One region of the Anaerobranca gottschalkii DSM 13577 genome, then DNA from elsewhere that is predicted to be linked to it. Evidence: riboswitches for the same ligand, from Rfam matches in the RefSeq annotation. Region 1 holds a riboswitch; the other holds the start of a gene.
What was found. A riboswitch is a leader RNA that binds a small molecule or an ion and turns the genes downstream of it on or off. The one in region 1 is predicted to bind S-adenosylmethionine.
Positions count from the first base shown of each region.

Region 1 (13,094 bases):
GAGGTTCTTTTGACAGGGACAATTAGATACCTAGAAGAAGCAGCAGGAAAGGAAATCTTCAGCCGTTTGGAATTGTTAGTGGAAGGAATAGCTAAAAGTTATGGTGGCTATGCTAAAGTGGAAATTATTTCAGGTTATCCACCACTGGTAAATAACAAAGAAGTCACAGAATTTGTTAATAAAAAATTAATAGAAATATTTTCTAGAGAAGATATAATAAATTTGAAAAAACCTACTATGGGTGGAGAGGATATGGCTTATTTTTTAAACAAAGCACCGGGTTGTTTTTTCTTCTTAGGGGCTGGTAATGAAGAAAAAGGGATAGTTTATCCCCACCACCATCCCAAATTCAATATTGATGAAGGAGTATTGTGGGAAGGAACGGCAGCTTTTTGTAAGCTAATTTTAGAAACAAATTTGTAGAAAAATGAAACTTTTTGTAAGAAATAAAGTCTAATATAATGTATAACTAAAATGGGGAAGGAGGATTATAATGAATAAAAAAATAGTGATTACAACATTAATCATAGTTACAATATCGGTATTTACTATTGCTAAAATTCAATTATCCTCTAATGTCCCCAATGTAGAGGAACCTAAATTAAAAGTAGAAAGTTTATTAAGGCGTTATGGTAAAGAAGAAACTATTGTTTTTAAATTAACAAATCAATCTAATCAAAATTTGCTTTTTCCTGACAACTATTATGGTATAAATATCTTTAAGCGGGAAGGAAACGGGATGTGGCAGCAAATTATTCTTCCCCTAGATTTTATTCCTGCTATTCATATGTTGTTGCCAGAAGAAGAAACTGAAATAAAGATAAATCATGATTTGTTGACAGAAGGGGAATATAAAGTGGTTTTTGAAGGCTGGTATAGAGAAGATTACGTTAATTTGATTAAAGGAGAATCTACTTTCTATATTTATCCCTACCCAACTTTTAAAACTGAGTTATTAACAAAACATCCTAGATCAAATGATAAAATTGAAATTTTAGTAACTAATGATCGTTGGAACAATTTGATTTTTACTAATAAAACATTAGGTTTAAAATTATATATTAAAAATGAAAATGGCCATTGGATGCAATTGCCTGACCCTTTGCATAGTGATGGAGTTGATTTTATCTTAGAATCAGGTGAAAGTTATAATTTAGAAATACCTCCTTTAAGGGCAGCTGGAAATTATAAAATAGAATTACATGGAATTGAAGATGAAAGTGGACTAAGGTTAAGGAGTATAATTGAGTTTTCAGTTAGATAAATTAAGCCGTCTAGCAACCTAGACGGCTTTAATGCTTTATTATGTTAATAATTCAACAATATCTTTATCAGCTAAAAGGTATGTGTGTTCAACACTTTGTCCAGGAAATTTTGCAGAACCCCAAACCCTAGCAGATTTTAAATTTGCGGCTATATCTTTGTGGATTTCTAGGGCTAAATCCATTACTGTCGACCCTTTTTTGAGTATATAAGGTCGTTCAAAATCTGGTTTTTTTCCTGGGGCTTTGGTATATATTCTAACAACATTTAATTTTTCATATATGACTTTTGGTAAAGATTTTAGTTCTTCTGAGTAAATAGATATAGGTAATATTTTAGGGCAATTGGAAATCAACTCGTAAATAATTTGAAGATTATCGGCAGAAGTGGGGTGGTCAGACTTTGTCCCTAAAAAGATAATATCATCTAAAGTAAAAGTTTTAGGTGACTTGTTTTCTACTAATAAATTCCGCTTTTTTAAATTGTCAATTATACCTTGTAGCTGCTCTACACAGTTATCACTACTTAAATCTACCAAAGCTAATATAAGATCACAGTGTCTTAAGGCGTTGCTAAAATTACCTGGAATTCCCTCTTCCGTTATAGGTGGAGTATCTATAAGTTGAATATAGACTTCTTCAAAGGGGATCATTCCTACCACAGGTTGTTGAGTAGCGAAGGGAAAGTCTTGTACATTGGTTTTTGCATTGGTTAATGCACCGACAAAGGCGGATTTACCACAATTGGGATAACCTAATACGAAAACTTGCCCTGCCCCTTGTTTTTCGATATTAAAGGGATCAAAGCCAGACTTTTTCCCCTTTGAATTATTTTCTGCTTCCTTTTTAAGTTTAGAGATTTTTTTCTTAATATCTCCTTGCAGCTTATCAGTACCCTTGTGTTTCGGAATAACTGCTAACATTTCTTGTAATGCCCTAATTTTTTCTTCTATAGTAGTTGCTTTTTTATAGGCTTCTTCTGCTTCGTAGTACTGGGGAGTTAAATTTGCCGGCATTAATTCCACCTCCAACTACCGATTGATTACAAACCTATAAAGGCCTTCTTTAACACCATTTTTATCATTATCACTGACTATTACATCTGCATTTTCTTTGGCTATTTTACTGCCATTTCCCATACATACCCCTAACCCGGCCATTTTCAACATTTCCACATCATTTTCACTATCTCCAAAGGCGATAATTTCTTTTTCTGATATATTATACATATCAGCTATGTATTTTACTGCCAAAGCTTTATTACTAGCAGGGGCGACAAATTCTAAAAAATGTTCTGAAGTTCTAACTACGGAAATATTTTCATTAGCCATATCTCTAATTAATTTTTCTTCCCTTTTCAGGTGATATGGCAATACCAAGAGTATTTTAGCTACATCTTCTAAATTACTATAATCGGTAATATATTCTATTTTATTTTCACCTACTCGGATTATCTTCGTTAGATCTTCTGGTGAATAAGTACTATAAAAACCTTTTGCAGTATAAACAACGGAAGGAAAAGGAAATTCTTTTAATTTTTCTAAGGTACTTAAATATGTTTCCTTATCGATAGGATTTGTTTTAATAATTTTTTTACTTTCAGGGCAATATATAATTGCACCATTACAACTTACTTGGGGATCTGTTAAGTCCAATAGTTGATAAAGGGGTTGGGCAGATAGATGGTGTTTTCCTGTTGCCAATATTATTTTTATTCCTAATTCCTTAGCTTTTTTTACAGCTTCTAAATTTTCCTTGGAGATTTGGGATTGGGAATTTAATAATGTTCCATCAATATCAAATACAGCCATTTTATACATTTTCATCACCTAATGTTTAGATTTTAAATTTATTATATCATTATGTTAATTTTTTGTGAATTTATTTATAAAAAATAAATATTTAAAAGGGCTTGACTAATGGGTTATCTTTAATTAAACTAGTTATGACAATAGAAAACTCTTATCAAGAGAGGTGGAGGGACGGGCCCGAAGAACCCCGGCAACCGGCTAAAATTTAGCACGGTGCTAATTCCCGCAGATGAGAGAGGCTGAGCCCTCTTCATTTAAAATTGAAGGGGTTTTTTATTGCACAAAATCCACTCTATACATATAAGGAGGTTAACAATATGAGCCGCAGATTTTTATTTACTTCTGAATCGGTAACTGAGGGGCATCCTGATAAAATTGCTGACCAAATATCTGATGCTATCTTAGATGCCATTTTAGAAAAAGACCCCAATGCGAGGGTTGCAGCTGAAACTATGGTTTCAACAGGATTAGTATTGGTTTCGGGAGAAATAACCACAGAGTGCTATGTGGATATTCCGAAAATTGTAAGGGAAACGGTGAAGGAAATAGGTTATACAAGGGCAAAATTTGGTTTTGACTCTGAAACTTGTGCAGTATTGACTGCCATTGATGAGCAATCTCCAGATATAGCTATGGGTGTAGATAAAGCTTTAGAAGCAAAAGAAGGTGAAATGGAAGATATCGATGCTATAGGGGCTGGAGACCAAGGGATGATGTTCGGGTTTGCATGTAATGAAACTCCAGAGCTTATGCCATTGCCTATCTCTTTAGCCCATAAAATGTCAAGAAGACTTTCTGAAGTGAGAAAATCTGATATATTACCTTATTTACGTCCTGATGGAAAAACTCAAGTAACAGTGGAATATGTTGATGGTAAACCAACTAAAGTTACTACTGTAGTTGTCTCTACTCAACATAGTCCTGAAGTTTCTTTAGAAACTCTAAAAAAAGATATCATTGAACATGTTGTTAAACCTGTAATTCCTACAGAGTTTTTAGATGAAAATACTAAATTTTTAATTAACCCTACCGGTAGATTTGTTATCGGTGGTCCACAAGGGGATGCAGGGTTAACCGGTAGAAAAATTATTGTTGATACCTATGGTGGTTATGCTAGACACGGTGGAGGAGCTTTCTCTGGAAAAGACCCAACAAAAGTAGACCGCTCAGCTGCTTACGCTGCCCGTTATGTAGCTAAAAACGTAGTAGCAGCCGGTTTAGCTGATAAGTGTGAAGTACAATTGGCATATGCCATTGGTGTAGCAAAACCTGTTTCAATAATGGTGGAAACCTTTGGTACAGAAAAAGTGCCTGTAGAGAAAATTGAGAAGGCTGTTAAAGAAACCTTTGACTTAAGACCTGGTGCCATAATTAGGGATTTAGGTTTGAGAAGACCTATATATAAACAAGTTGCAGCTTATGGTCACTTTGGAAGAACTGACATCCAGGTACCATGGGAACAAACAGATAAGGCGGAAATTTTAGCTCAAAAAGTTAAATAATACTTGAAATTAAAGCACATCTTTTTTGATCTTTTCCTAATTAGGTAGATAATGATCTATATTTAGGATATTGATTCAATAAGATGTGCTTTTTTGATACCATTAATTAGTAAATAAGTCCTTACAACTAATTATTCAGAAGTTTTATGCAGGAAATTGTAGAAAAATGTAGAATTATAAACTTTAGACTTCCTTTTAATGAGGTGTTTTAATTGGATAATTTAGATATAAAGTTACTAGATAATGTAACTGACAAGATTATAGAAAGTATTACCCAAGGTAAAGAAGCAATATTTGATATTTCTGAATCTGCAAGGATGGAATTGAATAAAGTTAAAACTAACCTTTCGGAAATGGAAATAGAGGCAAAAAAAATAGTAAAATTGGTTGATGAAACTGAAGTAAAGGAAAAAAAAGCAAGGATTAGATTGATGGAGGTTAGCAAAAATTTTAATATATATGATCAAAAAGCTATCCAAGAAGCCTATGAATATGCCCATCAATTAAAATTAGACTTAATTTTATATCGACAAAAGGAAAAAGACCTTTTGGAAAAAAGGAATGAACTACAAATTCGTCTTAGGAGTTTAGAAAAAATGGTGGAAAAGGCGGAACATTTAATTAATCACGTTTCTGTAGCCCTTGATTATTTGTTGGTAAATATTAAGAATATGTCACAACAGGCCGCTGAATATAAGCAACAAAAAGATATTGGATATAAAATTATTCAAGCTCAAGAGATAGAAAGGAAAAGGTTGGCTAGAGAAATCCATGATGGGCCGGCACAAAGTTTAGCGGATATCATTTTAAGCACCGAAATAGCTGAGAAGATGTTAGGTATTGATCCTCAAAAAGCTAAAGAAGAATTAACCGATATAAAGAATAAAGTTAGAGATACCTTAGGTGAAATTCGCCGGATAATTCACCAATTGCGACCTATGGTATTAGATGATTTGGGGCTAATAACTACATTAAAAAGGTATTGTGAAGATTTTAGTGAAAAAAACAATATCCGTGTTGAATTTGTGTTATTTGGGAAAGAGCAGAGATTTGATAGTGAGATAGAAGTAACTATTTTTCGTATAATCCAAGAAGCTTTACAAAATATATATAAACATAGTAAAGCTTCCTTAGCTATGGTTAAAATGGAAGTAGATAATAACAATATTAAAATTATTATAAAAGACAATGGAGTTGGTTTTGAATTAAAGGAAAATCTAGCTGACCCTACCCTTGAATGTTATGGAATTATTGGTATAAAAGAAAGGGTTGGTTTATTGAAAGGCAAATTCCAAATAAAGACTGGTTTAGGACAAGGGACAATGATTATTGTGGAAATCCCTTATAACAAAGACTCACAATAATACTAACAAAAATTTTAGCACATGGTTACATATGTGTAAAAAAGGTGGAGGGGATATAGATGGAGAAGATTAGAATTGTAGTGGTGGAAGATCATAAACTTTTACGGCAAGGGATTATTAAAATCTTAGATTTTGAAAGGGATTTTGAAGTAGTAGGTCAAGGTGAAAATGGAGAAGAAGGTTGTAAATTGGTGGAAAAATACCGACCGGATATTGTTTTAATGGATATAAATATGCCTAAAATGAATGGTATAGAAGCGACAAAGTGGATTAAAACTAATTATCCTAGCACAAAAGTAATTATGTTAACAATCCACGATGGGGATGAGTACATATTAGAGGCTATTAAATTTGGGGCTGAAGGCTATATGTTAAAGGATTTAGAAGGTGAAAAGATTGTTGAAGGGATCCGTAATGTTTACACAGGAGATGCATTTATTCATCCATCTTTAACTATAAAATTATTTAAAGAACTACAAAAAGGGAAAAAATCTTCAAGTAATGGTAAAGTAATAGTGGAAAATGTTTATGATTTAACTGACAGGGAATTAGTTGTTTATCAACTAATGGCAGAGGGAAGGAGTAACAAGGAAATTGGTGATCAATTAAACATCAGTGAAAAAACAGTTAAAAATCATGTCAGTAGAGTATTTAAAAAGCTTGGAGTTTACGATAGAACGCAAGCAGTGGTAAAGGGAATAAAAGAAGGTTTTGTACATTTATAATAAATTTTTGGTACACTTGCCCACCCCTTGCATATAGTAAAGCAGGGGTGATTTGTTTATGAAAGAAAGTATTCTATGGATGTTGGTTATAATTGGATTATTCAGTTTATTAAAATGGAGTTTTGGTTTAATAAAGGGGAAAAAGATTACTAGACCTAAAACCTCAATGGTTCTTTTTGTTTATAATTGGGAAGAAAATTTAGAGAAAATAATTAGATATATTGCTTCACTTTGTTATTTTGATGAAAATTTACTTTGTCCTGTAGATGTGGTGATTTTCGATCTTGGTTCTACCGATCAAACCTTAAACATCGGAAGGAAATTAGCAAGACAATTTTATTTTCTAAAAGTTTTAGATAGTTCAAGGAATTCCGTTATAGAATATTTCCTAAAAAGCTGTAATGGAGATGTTATTATTCTCTTAGATACAAATAAATTGACTTTATCAGAATTAGAGAAAACAATAAAGTTTTATTTTTCAGATATAACGGCTAGTCCTAAAGTACTAAATAAAATTTAATAAAAATAGTACCCAAAATACTTGTTTTTTCGACAAATTTTGCTAATATATTACTTGAAGTGATACACTACCCCTCGGCCCTGCCCCCCCCTCAGCAGGGTCTTTTTTTTTTGAAAAAAAGATATGGTAATTTTGCAAAATTTATGCTAAAATTTAATATATTTTAGTTTTTTCTTTACTTTGGAGGGGGCTTTATGGGAAAACAAAAAGTTTTTAAAGGAGCGGTGGCAGGTTTAGGGATTATTTTACTGTCTTTAGGGGGTATATCTAGTAGAGAACTATTTACTAGTGATAATTTTGGTCTCATCCTTTTATTTTTAGTATTGTCTTCTTTATTAGAGAGAATGACAATACCCCTTGCTAAAGGTCATTTGTCTTTAGCTTTTGCCTTTATTCTCTGTGCCTTTTATGTTTTCCAAGACCTTTTTTTACCAGTTTTGATTGTTTCATTAGGTATACTCTTAACTCAACTTATTTTTGATAAACGAAAAGTAATTGATGCCTTATTTAATGTGGGAATTGTTTCTACATCTACTATAGTTGGAGGCTATGTTTTCAGTATTTCTGGAGGAACTTGGGAAGCATTTGATAATTATTCTATTATTCCTTTATTTCTAATGGTATTTACTATTATAGTAATTAACCACGTAATTTTAGCTACCTTTTATCATTTGTTAGATAGAAATTATACTGTTAAAATTTTACTCCACGATATTCAATGGGATTTATTAACATATTTTATTACAGTACCTTTAGGGATTATAATGGCGGGACTGTATAATTATGATCCCATTTCAATAGTAATTATTTTTGTTCCTTTAGTTACTTCTTCATATGTTTTCCGGTTATATAAAAAAGTTGCCCGATTAAATGAACAGCTTCATGGTATTTATACTATAACTACAGAAATTAATGCCAGTTTAGATATTGAAAAAACTTTATCAAAGGTAGGAGAACATTGTAGTCAAGTGCTAGAACTAAACTCCCTTTATATTTTTTTGTTAGAGGGAGATGAAGAACTTAAAGCAGTATATTGCAAAGGAGATATGAAGGACTATTTGGAGAAAACTAATTTAAAACTAGGTCAAGGAGCCACTGGTTATTGTGCCCAAAGTAAGCAAACGGTATTGGTGGAGGATACAGCCAAAGATTCCCGGATATTTAACAATGCATTAGATCAGTCTTATTCATTGTTAGCTGTTCCAATGATTAGAGGAGAAAATTTAATTGGAGTTATAACGGGAATTAAATACAAGAAAAAGGCATTTAATAAAACAGAAGTACTCCTTTTAGAAATATTGGCTAACCAGGCGGCAGTTGCCCTTGCTAATGCTAAAACCTTTAAAGATATGGAAACTAAAGCTATTATCGATGATTTAACGAAAGTATATAATTACCGCTATTTTCAACAGCGGATCCAGCAAGAAGTAGAAAAGGCAGCTTTAGAAGGGTCAAAGGTCAGTTTAATGGTAATTGATTTAGATGATTTTAAAAGGATTAACGATACATATGGGCATACAGTGGGCAATAGAGTTCTCATTGACTTAGCATCTATTTTTAGAAAATATATAAGAAAATATGATGTACTCTTTAGGTATGGTGGAGATGAGTTTGTCATACTTTTCCCCGATACCGATAAAGTTACCGCTGAAAAGGTGGCTAAAAGGATTTTAAAAGAAGTAGCTAATACCCCTCTAATTATCGAAGAAGGGATTGAGGAATTCTTAAGTTTTAGTGCTGGGATAGCAGAATATCCTACCGATGCCGATGACCATTTAGATTTAATGAGAAAAGCTGACCGAACTATGTATGTTGGCTCTAAAGAAACTGGGAAAAATAAAGTCTCAGTTTATAATAAAAGGGATTTGCTTAATTAATACATAAAAAAACAAGATTTATCCTAAACGGGGGATAAAATCTTGTTTTTTTTATTTTTCCTGTGGTAATTTTCTTATCCCTATGCATTATGTAGTGTGAAAAGGAGGTGATAGGTATGGCACAGGCTATTATTGAAAACTCTAGGTTGATACTGGTTTTAGAAAGGGATGTAGATGATGAAGGCAACAGTATTAAAATTAACCGTACCTTTAACAGAGTTAAAACAGATGCCAGTAATGAAGCCCTAAAAGAAGTGGCAGAAGCTTTAGCTTCATTACAGATTTATCCTCTTTTAGATGTGATGAGGATAGATCAAAGTAAGTTGGTTTAGTTTGTTAAATCTATTATTTAGAAAAGGAGGGGAGTTAGATGAGCAAAACTTTACAATTAGTTTTTAGAAATCAAGAAGGAAGGACAGTAACTTTATCCCTTAATGATCCAATAGAGCCAATAGATAGTGGTGAAGTCCAGAGTGTTATGGATACTATTATAGCTAAAGATGTCTTTACTTCAACGGGCGGAAGTTTAGTGGAAAAGGTAACAGCCCGCTTAGTGGCTAGAGAAGTTACAGAAATTTTTTAAAGGAAGAAGGGATTTTCCCCCTTCTTCCTTTTATCTAATCAGCTCTTAAATCTATCTCCTCAACTTAATCGTATCTTTGTTTAATTACCACAGCTGATGGTAGTATTGTCTATAGTTTGTCTTCAGTTTGGAAGAAGGTTTCTCCCCTTCTTCCTTTTCGAAAAATAGATAAGTCTATTTATGAAGTGAAAGGAGGTGGGATTGTGGAAAATATACTAAATGCTGTGGCTAATTTCGGCTTTCCTATTGCAGTGACGGTATATTTACTGGTCCGGGTAGAAAGCCGATTAGAACAGCTAACCAACAGTATTTACCGTTTAGCAGAAACTATAGCATCGATTAAATAAAATTAGATAAATTGTCGATTTTTAGGTTCTAAACCCCTTAACTTTTCATATGTTGAATAGTATGAAAGGTAAAGGGGGAATTTTTTTGGACAAAGATTATTCTGTCATTAACCGGGTATTTATCCTCTTGAATATTTTAATGATAGGTATTTTGTTAGGATCGATGGAAGAAAAGCCACTCCCTCCAATTCCAATAGAACCCCCAGGAGAAACAGTTCAAGAGATACTATATAAGATAGGGGAAGATTGGGTAGTTGGAGTTATAACTTTAGATACTATTGAAGGTGTTTCTATAGCCCCCCCTCCCATCTATATACCACAACCACCTCCACCACCCCTTCCGCCACCACCTCTTCCGCCACGACCTCCTAAACCACCAACTCCTATAGTACCTGTGATATATGCCGGTAGTAATAGGGAAAAAAGGGTGGCAATAACCTTTGATGATGGTCCCAATGCTACAACATTATCTCCCCTTTTAGAGATTTTAGATCAATATGATGTTAAAGCTACTTTTTTCCTTATTGGTCAAAGGGCACAGGGAAGGGAGGATTTAGTCAAGAAAATTTATGATAGGGGGCACCAAATAGCTAATCACTCCTATTCTCACCCTTATTTTACTAAATTAAGTAGGGATAGGGGGGAACAGGAAATAACTAAAACTGAAAGGATATTAGGTGATTATATGACTTATCGCTATTTTAGGCCTCCCTACGGCGATTATAATCGGCAAACCTTAGAATTAGCCTATAAATTAGAGTATCGGATAATCCTTTGGGATGTAGATACAAGGGATTGGATGGCGACAAGCTCTGAAGAAATAGTCAGGAGGGTTAAGGAAAAAACAAAGGCAGGAAGTATTATTCTTTTCCATGAAGGGAAGGAATTGACTTTAAAGGCATTGCCTGAAATTTTAGAGTGGCTGACAGAGGAAGGGTACACCTTCGTAACAGTAGCAGAGCTGTTGGGAGATTGATGCAATATATTTAAGGGAAAATAGGACCTATTTACTAAATTAAATGCAGGATAACAAGGGGAAAATGTCGAATCCTTTAATAAAGCTAGCAAAGGAAGGGGTAAAGATAGATAATGGAAATCTTATATGCCATTTCAACTTTCATCTTTCCTGATATAGTTAAATGTATTTCCTGTGGAAAGAGAGTAAAAAACACCCTTCCAATTTGTCTAGATTGTGAAAAAGATATAACCTACTACAAAGATTATAACACCTGTAAAAATTGTGGAGGGTTTTATCATGGACCCTATTGCAATAAAAGTTTAAAAATAATGGCAGTAGCCCTTTATGAAGGGAATTGGAAAGAACTGATCCATAGATTTAAATTTAATAACCATCAGTATTTAAAAAAAGGTTTTACAAAAGCCATGTTAGATAGGCTTAAAAAAGACTATTTGCCGGAAGAATTTGATATAGTAACTTACATTCCTGCCAGTAAAAAGGTTTTGAAAGCTAGGGGTTTTGATCAAAGTTACCTTTTAGCTAATGAATTGGCAAAGTTGATGGAAAGACCTTTAGTAAAGACCTTGACTAAAAGGGGAAAGCGTCCCCCACAGCACACTTTAGATCTGGTAAAGCGGAGCCAAGATTGGGAAGGGGAATTTATCTTAAACCCTAAACTTAAGTTACAAGGAAAAAGGATTTTATTAATTGACGATATATCAACTACAGGAAACACCCTGTTACATGCTAGTAAAGAGTTGGAGAAAACCCGTTGTAGTGAAATTATCGCCCTAGTTTTAGCAAATTAAAGAGGAGGGAAAAAGATGGATGTAAGGAATTGCCCAAAATGTGGAAAGCTTTTTCAAAGACTTAGGAGGGATATCTGCCCTGCTTGTGCCCAGCAAGAAGATAAGGAATATGAAATAGTTAGGGATTACATCTATGATAACCCTAATTCTGATGTTCAAACAGTTTCCGAGGAGACAGGGGTAGCAGTAGAAACTATTTTGAAATTTTTGCGGGAAAATAGGTTGATTAACGTCTCAGAAGCTTTATTATTAGATTGTGAACTTTGTGGTTCCCCTATCCCTAGTGGCCGTTTTTGTAAAGAATGTGGGGAAAAATTAGAAAAAGAGTTTTCTAGTTTAAACACTAAAAAAGATGGCTTAAACCTTCCTAAAAGTGATAAAAAAGCCAGTTTCCATTTTATGCGGGATCGGTTAGTTAAAAGGGATAGGTAAAGGAATATTTTGACGGAAAAGAAGGGGTATCCCTTCTTTTTATTTAAGCTTTAAGAAAAATTTCCGATATATATATTAACAATTGAATTGTTTAGGAGGCGGTACCTTTGAAAATTAACAATTTAACGGGAATAATCAAAAGTTATAACTTGACCAATAAAGAAAAAAATATCGACATTAAAAGGGAGCATAAATTAGAAGATAAATTTGAAATATCCCAACGGGCGAAAGAAATTGCCATTGCTAAGAAGGCATTGGCAGAAACACCGGATGTACGGATGGATAAAGTTGAAGGAATTAAGAAAAAAATTGAAGAAGGAACATACACAATAGATCCTGCCCAAATCGCTGTAAAAATGTTAAGTAGGAGGTAGCTATGCGGGAAATATATATTAAAAAAATGGCGGAAAATCTCAAAGAGCAAACAAAGGGATATAAAGAGCTATTAAAATACAGTGAAGAGAAAAAAGCAGCTTTAGTCCTGGCAAAAATGGAAAAACTAGACTCTATTATTCAGCAGGAAGAAGAGCTAATTAAAAAACTAGGTGCCTTTGAATTAGAACGGTTAGAAATTCAAAAAAGTTTAGCTGAAGCTTTAAATTTACCACATCAAGATCTTAATTGGGATAGTTTAAGAAATGTATTAAAAAAAGAGGAAGAAGAGGTATTGGCGGGGATAACTTTAGAACTAAAAAAGGTTATTGAAAAACTTTCTGACATCAATAGCTTAAATAAAAAGCTGTTAGATCAGTCTTTGAAAATGGTCCAGCTTTCCCTCAACACCATAGCAGGGGAAGATGAAAAAATATATAGCAAAGAACCTAAACCTAAAGGAAAAGGTGGAAGTTTCCTAGATATCAAAGCATAGGAGGGATAATATGCGTTCGACATTTTCAGGATTAGA
Region 1 covers NZ_FOIF01000009.1:39,482-52,575, reverse strand. Annotated here, with positions in the region: gene BMX60_RS04300 (M20 metallopeptidase family protein) at 1-423, shown strand, start outside; gene BMX60_RS04295 (hypothetical protein) at 494-1,264, shown strand; gene BMX60_RS04290 (GTPase) at 1,304-2,278, opposite strand; gene BMX60_RS04285 (Cof-type HAD-IIB family hydrolase) at 2,294-3,082, opposite strand; SAM riboswitch class I at 3,222-3,309, shown strand; gene metK (methionine adenosyltransferase) at 3,391-4,575, shown strand; gene BMX60_RS04275 (sensor histidine kinase) at 4,788-5,939, shown strand; gene BMX60_RS04270 (response regulator) at 5,999-6,664, shown strand; gene BMX60_RS04265 (glycosyltransferase family 2 protein) at 6,723-7,184, shown strand; gene BMX60_RS04260 (sensor domain-containing diguanylate cyclase) at 7,379-9,061, shown strand; gene BMX60_RS04255 (DUF1659 domain-containing protein) at 9,178-9,393, shown strand; gene BMX60_RS04250 (DUF2922 domain-containing protein) at 9,432-9,644, shown strand; gene BMX60_RS04245 (YvrJ family protein) at 9,848-9,991, shown strand; gene BMX60_RS04240 (polysaccharide deacetylase family protein) at 10,077-10,967, shown strand; gene BMX60_RS04235 (ComF family protein) at 11,081-11,758, shown strand; gene BMX60_RS04230 (TIGR03826 family flagellar region protein) at 11,774-12,190, shown strand; gene flgM (flagellar biosynthesis anti-sigma factor FlgM) at 12,298-12,564, shown strand; gene BMX60_RS04220 (flagellar protein FlgN) at 12,567-13,058, shown strand; gene flgK (flagellar hook-associated protein FlgK) at 13,069-13,094, shown strand, end outside.

Region 2 (6,502 bases), on a different contig from region 1:
GGAACATTTAATTTATAAACCAAAATAGAGTGGTCATCAATTTATAAATATCCTATAAAAAGTTGACACTATCAGAAAAAGGAGAGATATTAACAAGCCATCTTGGAAAAGATAAAATAAAGTAGTGAAGTATTAAAAGGTTATAGTAAAATAAGTAATAGGTTTATAATAAAAGATAATAGTAAAAAATAATGAAAGATGAAAGGTGGAAATATTGCAGTGTGGAAAGTAGTATATATAGCTAAAGATGAGATATTAGCAGAGAAAATAAAGGATAAGCTTTCCCAAGAAGGGTTCATGGTTCAACTGAGGGAATTATCAAAAAATAAGAAAGGGCAAGTTGAGATTTTGGTTCCTAGCTCTGAAGCGCCAGATGTGGTGGAATTTTTATCACATATTATCTAAAAGTACTTGAACTTCTTAATATAAATGCTAAAATATAAAAAGAAACATTTTAGTCCCTATGGGACAAAAAATGTCCAGGGGATAAGGAGGTAAGAATAATGAAAAGGATAGCAGTAATGACCAGTGGTGGCGATGCACCAGGTATGAATGCTGCTGTTAGAGCAGTGGTTAGAAAAGGTATTTTCCACGGTTTAGAGGTTTACGGAATTAAAAGAGGATATGCTGGTTTGATAAGTGGAGAATTTGAGCGAATGGAATTGAGTTCAGTGGCAGATATTATTCACAGAGGAGGAACAATTTTAAGAACTGCTAGATGCCCAGAATTCAAAAATCCTAAAGTTCAGCAAGAAGCAGCGGAACTTTTAAAGGCCAAAGGAATCGATGGAATCATTGTAATTGGTGGAGATGGTTCTTTTATGGGCGCTAAAGCCTTATCTAATCTAGGGATTCCTACCATTGGTATTCCAGGAACCATTGATAATGACATTCCATGCACAGATTATTGTATTGGTTTTGATACTGCAGTTAATACTGCCATTGATGCTATTAACAAAATAAGAGATACTGCTACATCCCATGAAAGAACCTTTGTTGTAGAAGTAATGGGCCGTGATGCAGGAGATATCGCTTTGGCAGCGGGTTTAGCTGGTGGAGCAGAATCTATTTTAATCCCAGAAATTGAGACTAACTTAGATGTGGTAATCCATAGACTTTTACAAGGTCAAAAAAGGGGTAAACTCCACAGTATCATTGTGGTAGCTGAAGGTGTTGCCAGTGGCTTTGAAATAGGTAAAATAATTGAAGAAAGAACTGGCTTTGATACTAGGGTTATCGTTTTAGGGCATATTCAAAGGGGAGGATCACCAACATCCTTTGATAGAATTCTAGCCAGCCGTTTAGCTGCTAAAGCTGTAGATTTGTTAATGGCTAATGAAGGTGGAAAAATGGTGGGGATTGTTAACAATAAAATTGTAGCCACAGATATTGATGAAGCTTTAAAACAAAAACATACCCTTGACAAAGAGATGTATGAATTAGCAAAAGTACTTTCAATTTAAGGAGGAAAATTATGAGAAGAACAAAGATTGTATGCACAATTGGGCCTGCCAGTGAATCACCAGAAATGTTGAAAAAACTAATTTTAGCTGGTATGAATGTTGCAAGGTTAAATTTTTCCCATGGCGATTATGAAGAACATGGGAAGAGAATTGCTACTATACGTCAAGTAGCAAAGGAATTAAATAAAAACGTCGCAATTTTATTAGATACAAAAGGACCTGAAATAAGGGTTAAGAAATTTGCCCAAGGAAAAATCCAATTAAATGAAGGAGATATCTTCACTTTAACAACAGAAGATATTTTAGGTGACCAAACTAAAGTAGCTATTACATACGAAGGGCTACCTAAAGATGTAAAGAAAGGTGATCGTATTTTATTAGATGACGGTTTAATTGCTTTAGAAGTTCTAGAAACTACTAATACAGATATTAAATGTAAAGTATTAAATGGCGGTCCTTTAAGTGATAAAAAAGGGGTAAATGTTCCTGGAGTTTCCGTTTCTCTACCAGCAATGTCTGAAAAAGACTTAAATGATATTAAGTTTGGAATTGAACAGGGAGTTGACTTTATCGCCGCTTCTTTCATCAGAAAAGCTTCCGATGTTTTAGCTATTCGTAGGGTTTTAGAAGAAAACAATAGTGATATCCATATTATTTCTAAAATTGAAAACCAAGAAGGATTAGATAATCTAGATGAAATACTAAAAGTAAGTGATGGTTTAATGGTTGCAAGGGGAGATTTAGGTGTAGAAATTCCCGTTGAAGAAGTGCCATTAGCTCAAAAATTAATGATAGAAAAATGTAATAAAGCTGGTAAACCTGTAATCACTGCAACCCAAATGCTTGATTCTATGATTAGAAATCCAAGACCAACTAGGGCAGAAGCTAGTGACGTTGCTAATGCTATTTTTGATGGAACCGATGCTATTATGCTTTCAGGGGAAACGGCAGCTGGTAAGTACCCTGAAGAAGCAGTAAAAACAATGGCACAAATTGCTGAAAGGGCAGAACAAGCTGTAAGATATGAAGAGATTTTAGGTAAAAAGACTTTTACTCCTAAAGCTTCTATTACAGATTCTATCAGTAGTGCAACATGTAATACTGCCCAAAGTTTAGGAGCTTCCGCAATAATCACTTCTACCCAATCAGGGTTTACTGCTAAAATGGTATCCAAGTATAGACCAAAATGCCCAATTATTGCAGTAACTCCCGATGAAAGGGTTGTAAGAAAATTAGTTTTATCTTGGGGAGTATTCCCTGTATTAGGCCAGCAAACAGATAACACTGATGATATGATAGCAGAAGCTATTAGAACTTCACTAGAACAGGGTTATATTAAAGACGGAGACTTAGTTGTTATAACTGCTGGAGTACCTGTTGGTATTGCTGGAACTACTAATCTTCTAAAAGTTCATGTTGTGGGAGATGTAATTGTAAAAGGAACAGGAATTGGTAATAATTCTGTTCAAGGAAAAGTTATTGTAGCTAAAACTGCAAAAGAATTAATTAATAAAAAAGGTCAAGGAGATATTTTAGTGACAAACGCTACTGACAGTGATTTAGTGCCTAATTTAGAAGGAATTAAAGCTATTGTCGCTGAAGAAGCTGGACTTACATCTACAACGGCAATTGTAGGACTTTCTAAAGGTATCCCAGTTGTTGTAGGAGCCAGTGGTGCTACATCATTGTTAAAAGATGGAGAAGAAGTAACAGTTGATCCTCAAAGGGGTTTAGTATACAGAGGTCATGCTACAGTAAAATAAAAAGAAAATGCTGGGGAATTGTGTACCCAGCATTTTTTATAAAGTCGAGGTGGTGAAAAAATGGCAAAATTAATTTTACTGTTCACCTTAGTTCCGTTAGTAGAACTATACCTTTTATTTAGGGTAGCAGAATACATTGGGGGAGGTACTACTGTTTTAATTGTCGCCCTTACAGGATTTTTAGGGGTAATTTTAGCTAAATACCAAGGGTTAAAGGTATTAAAAGATACCCTATTTGCTTTATCATCGGGACAAATGCCTGCCCACAATTTGTTAGATGGTTTATTTATTTTAATAGGAGGAGCTTTTTTATTAACCCCTGGTTTACTAACCGATGCTTTGGGATTTAGCCTACTATTTCCCATAACACGGAAAAAGTATAAAGAATATGCCATAAAAAAACTGCAAAGGATGATCCAATCAGGAAATATTTTTATATATAGAAGATAAAAATTTAATTTCCTTATTGACAATTTATCTTTATCATGGTAAAGTATTAAAAGTAAAAATTGAATATTAAAGCACTCTTATCCAGAGAGGTGGAGGGACTGGCCCAATGAAGCCCGGCAACCCGCTTTCCATTTTAAACATGGAAAGGTCAGCGGTGCCAATTCCTGCAGACAACAATTGTCTGACAGATAAGAGGATACGCTTTTTCCTGCGTGCCTCTTTCTGTTAAGAAAGGGGCATTTTTAATTATTTTTTTAGATGGAGAGTGGTTAATTGTGTTGGAAGTTAAAAACTTAAATAAAACTTACCCCAATGGTAAAGAGCGGATTCAGGCATTAAAAAATATTAACCTAAAGGTCGAAAAAGGGGAGATTTATGGGATTATCGGTTTAAGTGGTGCAGGCAAAAGTACATTAATTAGAACTTTAAATTTATTAGAACCACCAGATTCAGGAACAGTAGAGATTGATGGAAAAAATATAGTGAAATTTAAAGAAAAGGAGCTTAGAGAAATAAGAAGAGAAATAGGAATGATTTTTCAAAACTTTAATTTATTGTCTTCATTAACTGTTTATGAAAATGTGGAACTTCCCCTTAAAATAGCGAAAAAAAAGGATAGAAAAGATAGGGTGATGGATTTATTAAAACTTGTGGGATTAGAGGAAAAGGCTGAAAGTTATCCAAGCCAACTAAGTGGAGGACAAAAGCAACGGGTAGGTATTGCCAGAGCTTTAGCAAATAATCCCAAAATTCTCCTTTGTGATGAACCAACATCGGCTTTAGACCCAGTAACAACAAAATCTATTTTAAATTTGTTAAAGGAAATAAACCAAAAGTTTAGTTTAACAACAGTAATAATTACCCACGATATGGGTGTTATAAAAAATTTGTGTCATAAAGTGGCAGTGATCAGTGGGGGAGAGTTAGTAGAAAAGGGAGAAGTTTTTGAAGTTTTTACTAACCCCCAAAGTGATGCTACAAAAGAACTTTTATTAGAGGATCCTTTTGTTGAGCAAAAAGAATTATATGTAAGTAATGGAGTTAAATACTTGAACCTACAATTTAAAGGGGAAGAAGCTACTCAACCTATAATTAGTAGAGGGTTAAGGAAAGTTCAAGGGGTAGAATTAAACATTTTAAAGGGTTCTATAGAAGATATTAATAGCAAAAAATTTGGTAGACTACTGGTTGAACTAAAGGGTGAAGAAGGGCTTCAAGGGCAATTTCTAGAGTACTTAAAAGAAAATGAAGTGATGGTGGAGGTCTTGTAAATGGTGGATATATTATTAGAGGCTACATTACAAACTTTGTATATGGTCTTTGTTTCAGTATTTTTTGCCAGCTTAGCTGGAATACCATTAGGTTTAATTTTAGTAGTTACAGATGAAGGTCATATTTTAGAAAATCCCTATTTAAAAAATAGTTTATCTTTTATTATCAATATTTTAAGATCAGTCCCTTTTATTATTTTATTGGTAGCCATTATTCCTTTAACTAGATTAATTGTTGGGACAGCAATAGGTACAACTGCATCCATAGTACCTTTAACACTAGCTGCTACGCCTTTTGTAGCAAGGGTAACTGAAACGGCTTTAAAAGAGGTGCCTTGGGGAGTGGTAGAAGCAGGATTAGCTATGGGAGGAAGTAAATCCTATGTCCTATTTAAGATAATTTTAAGGGAGGGGAGGTCAGCATTAATTAGGGGGATTACCATAACTACCGTTAACCTTATCAGTTATTCCGCTATGGCTGGATTGGTTGGTGGCAAAGGGTTAGGTGATTTAGCAATAAGATATGGGTATCAAGGTAGAAATACCACTATTTTATATAGCACTGTATTGATTCTAGTTGTATTGGTACAAATAGTACAACATACAGGAAATTATCTAGCCAATAAATTCGATAAAACTAAAATAAATTAAGATATTGGAGGGATTTTTGTGAAAAAAGTTTTACTTTCAATTTTAGTTATATTAATCCTTGTATCTACTGGTTGTTCAACTTCTAAGGAAGACCAATTTAAAATTGGAGCTACTCAAGTTCCCCATTCTGAAATTCTCGAATTTATTAAACCTATCCTTGCTGAAAAAGGTGTTAATATAAAAATAATACCTTACAATGATTATGTACAACCCAACTTAAATCTTCACGATGGAGATATAGATGCTAATTATTTTCAACACTTACCTTATTTAACAAGATTTAACCAAGATAATGGTACAAAACTCGTCCCTGTCGTACCAGTACATTTAGAACCTATGGCAATATATTCAAAGAAAATTACAGATTTAAAGGAATTTCAAGGGGGAAAAGTAGGGGTCCCTAATGATGTGACAAACTTAGGAAGGGCTTTAGCCTTGCTTGAAAGTGCTGGAATTATTAAATTGGCAGATGGTGTTGGAGTAAGGGGTACAGTAGGAGATATAGTGGAAAATCCTTTGAATATTGAAATTGTAGAATTAGATGCTGCCCTTATAGCTAATATGCTCCCAGATTTAGAGATAGGTATAATCAATACCAATTATGCTTTATTAGCCAATTTAAATCCAGTTAAAGATGGATTGTTTATCGAAGAAGTTATCGGTAATCCTTATGCCAATATTTTAGTAGTTAAAGAGGGTATGGAAAATGATGAAAGGGTTAAGATCATCGCTGAAGTGTTAAACTCTCAAGAAGTTAGAGATTTTATTTTAGAAAAATATAAAGGTAGTGTTTTACCAGCTTTTTAAGGGGCTTGTCGGGAAATAGCTAATTTTACAATTTTAGCTCATGAATAAAAAGAACTCGCTAGTTGTGGGACTTTTTAGAAGTTAACCATAACTATTG
Region 2 covers NZ_FOIF01000080.1:253-6,754, reverse strand. Annotated here, with positions in the region: partial or broken gene BMX60_RS11295 (UPF0236 family protein) at 1-18, shown strand, start outside; gene BMX60_RS11290 (hypothetical protein) at 220-405, shown strand; gene pfkA (6-phosphofructokinase) at 504-1,463, shown strand; gene pyk (pyruvate kinase) at 1,475-3,226, shown strand; gene BMX60_RS11275 (FxsA family protein) at 3,287-3,676, shown strand; SAM riboswitch class I at 3,751-3,871, shown strand; gene BMX60_RS11270 (methionine ABC transporter ATP-binding protein) at 3,952-4,947, shown strand; gene BMX60_RS11265 (methionine ABC transporter permease) at 4,948-5,598, shown strand; gene BMX60_RS11260 (MetQ/NlpA family ABC transporter substrate-binding protein) at 5,617-6,405, shown strand.
Region 2: it holds a riboswitch for S-adenosylmethionine, as region 1 does, so the genes downstream of both, BMX60_RS11270 (methionine ABC transporter ATP-binding protein) here and metK (methionine adenosyltransferase) in region 1, are expected to answer to the same signal.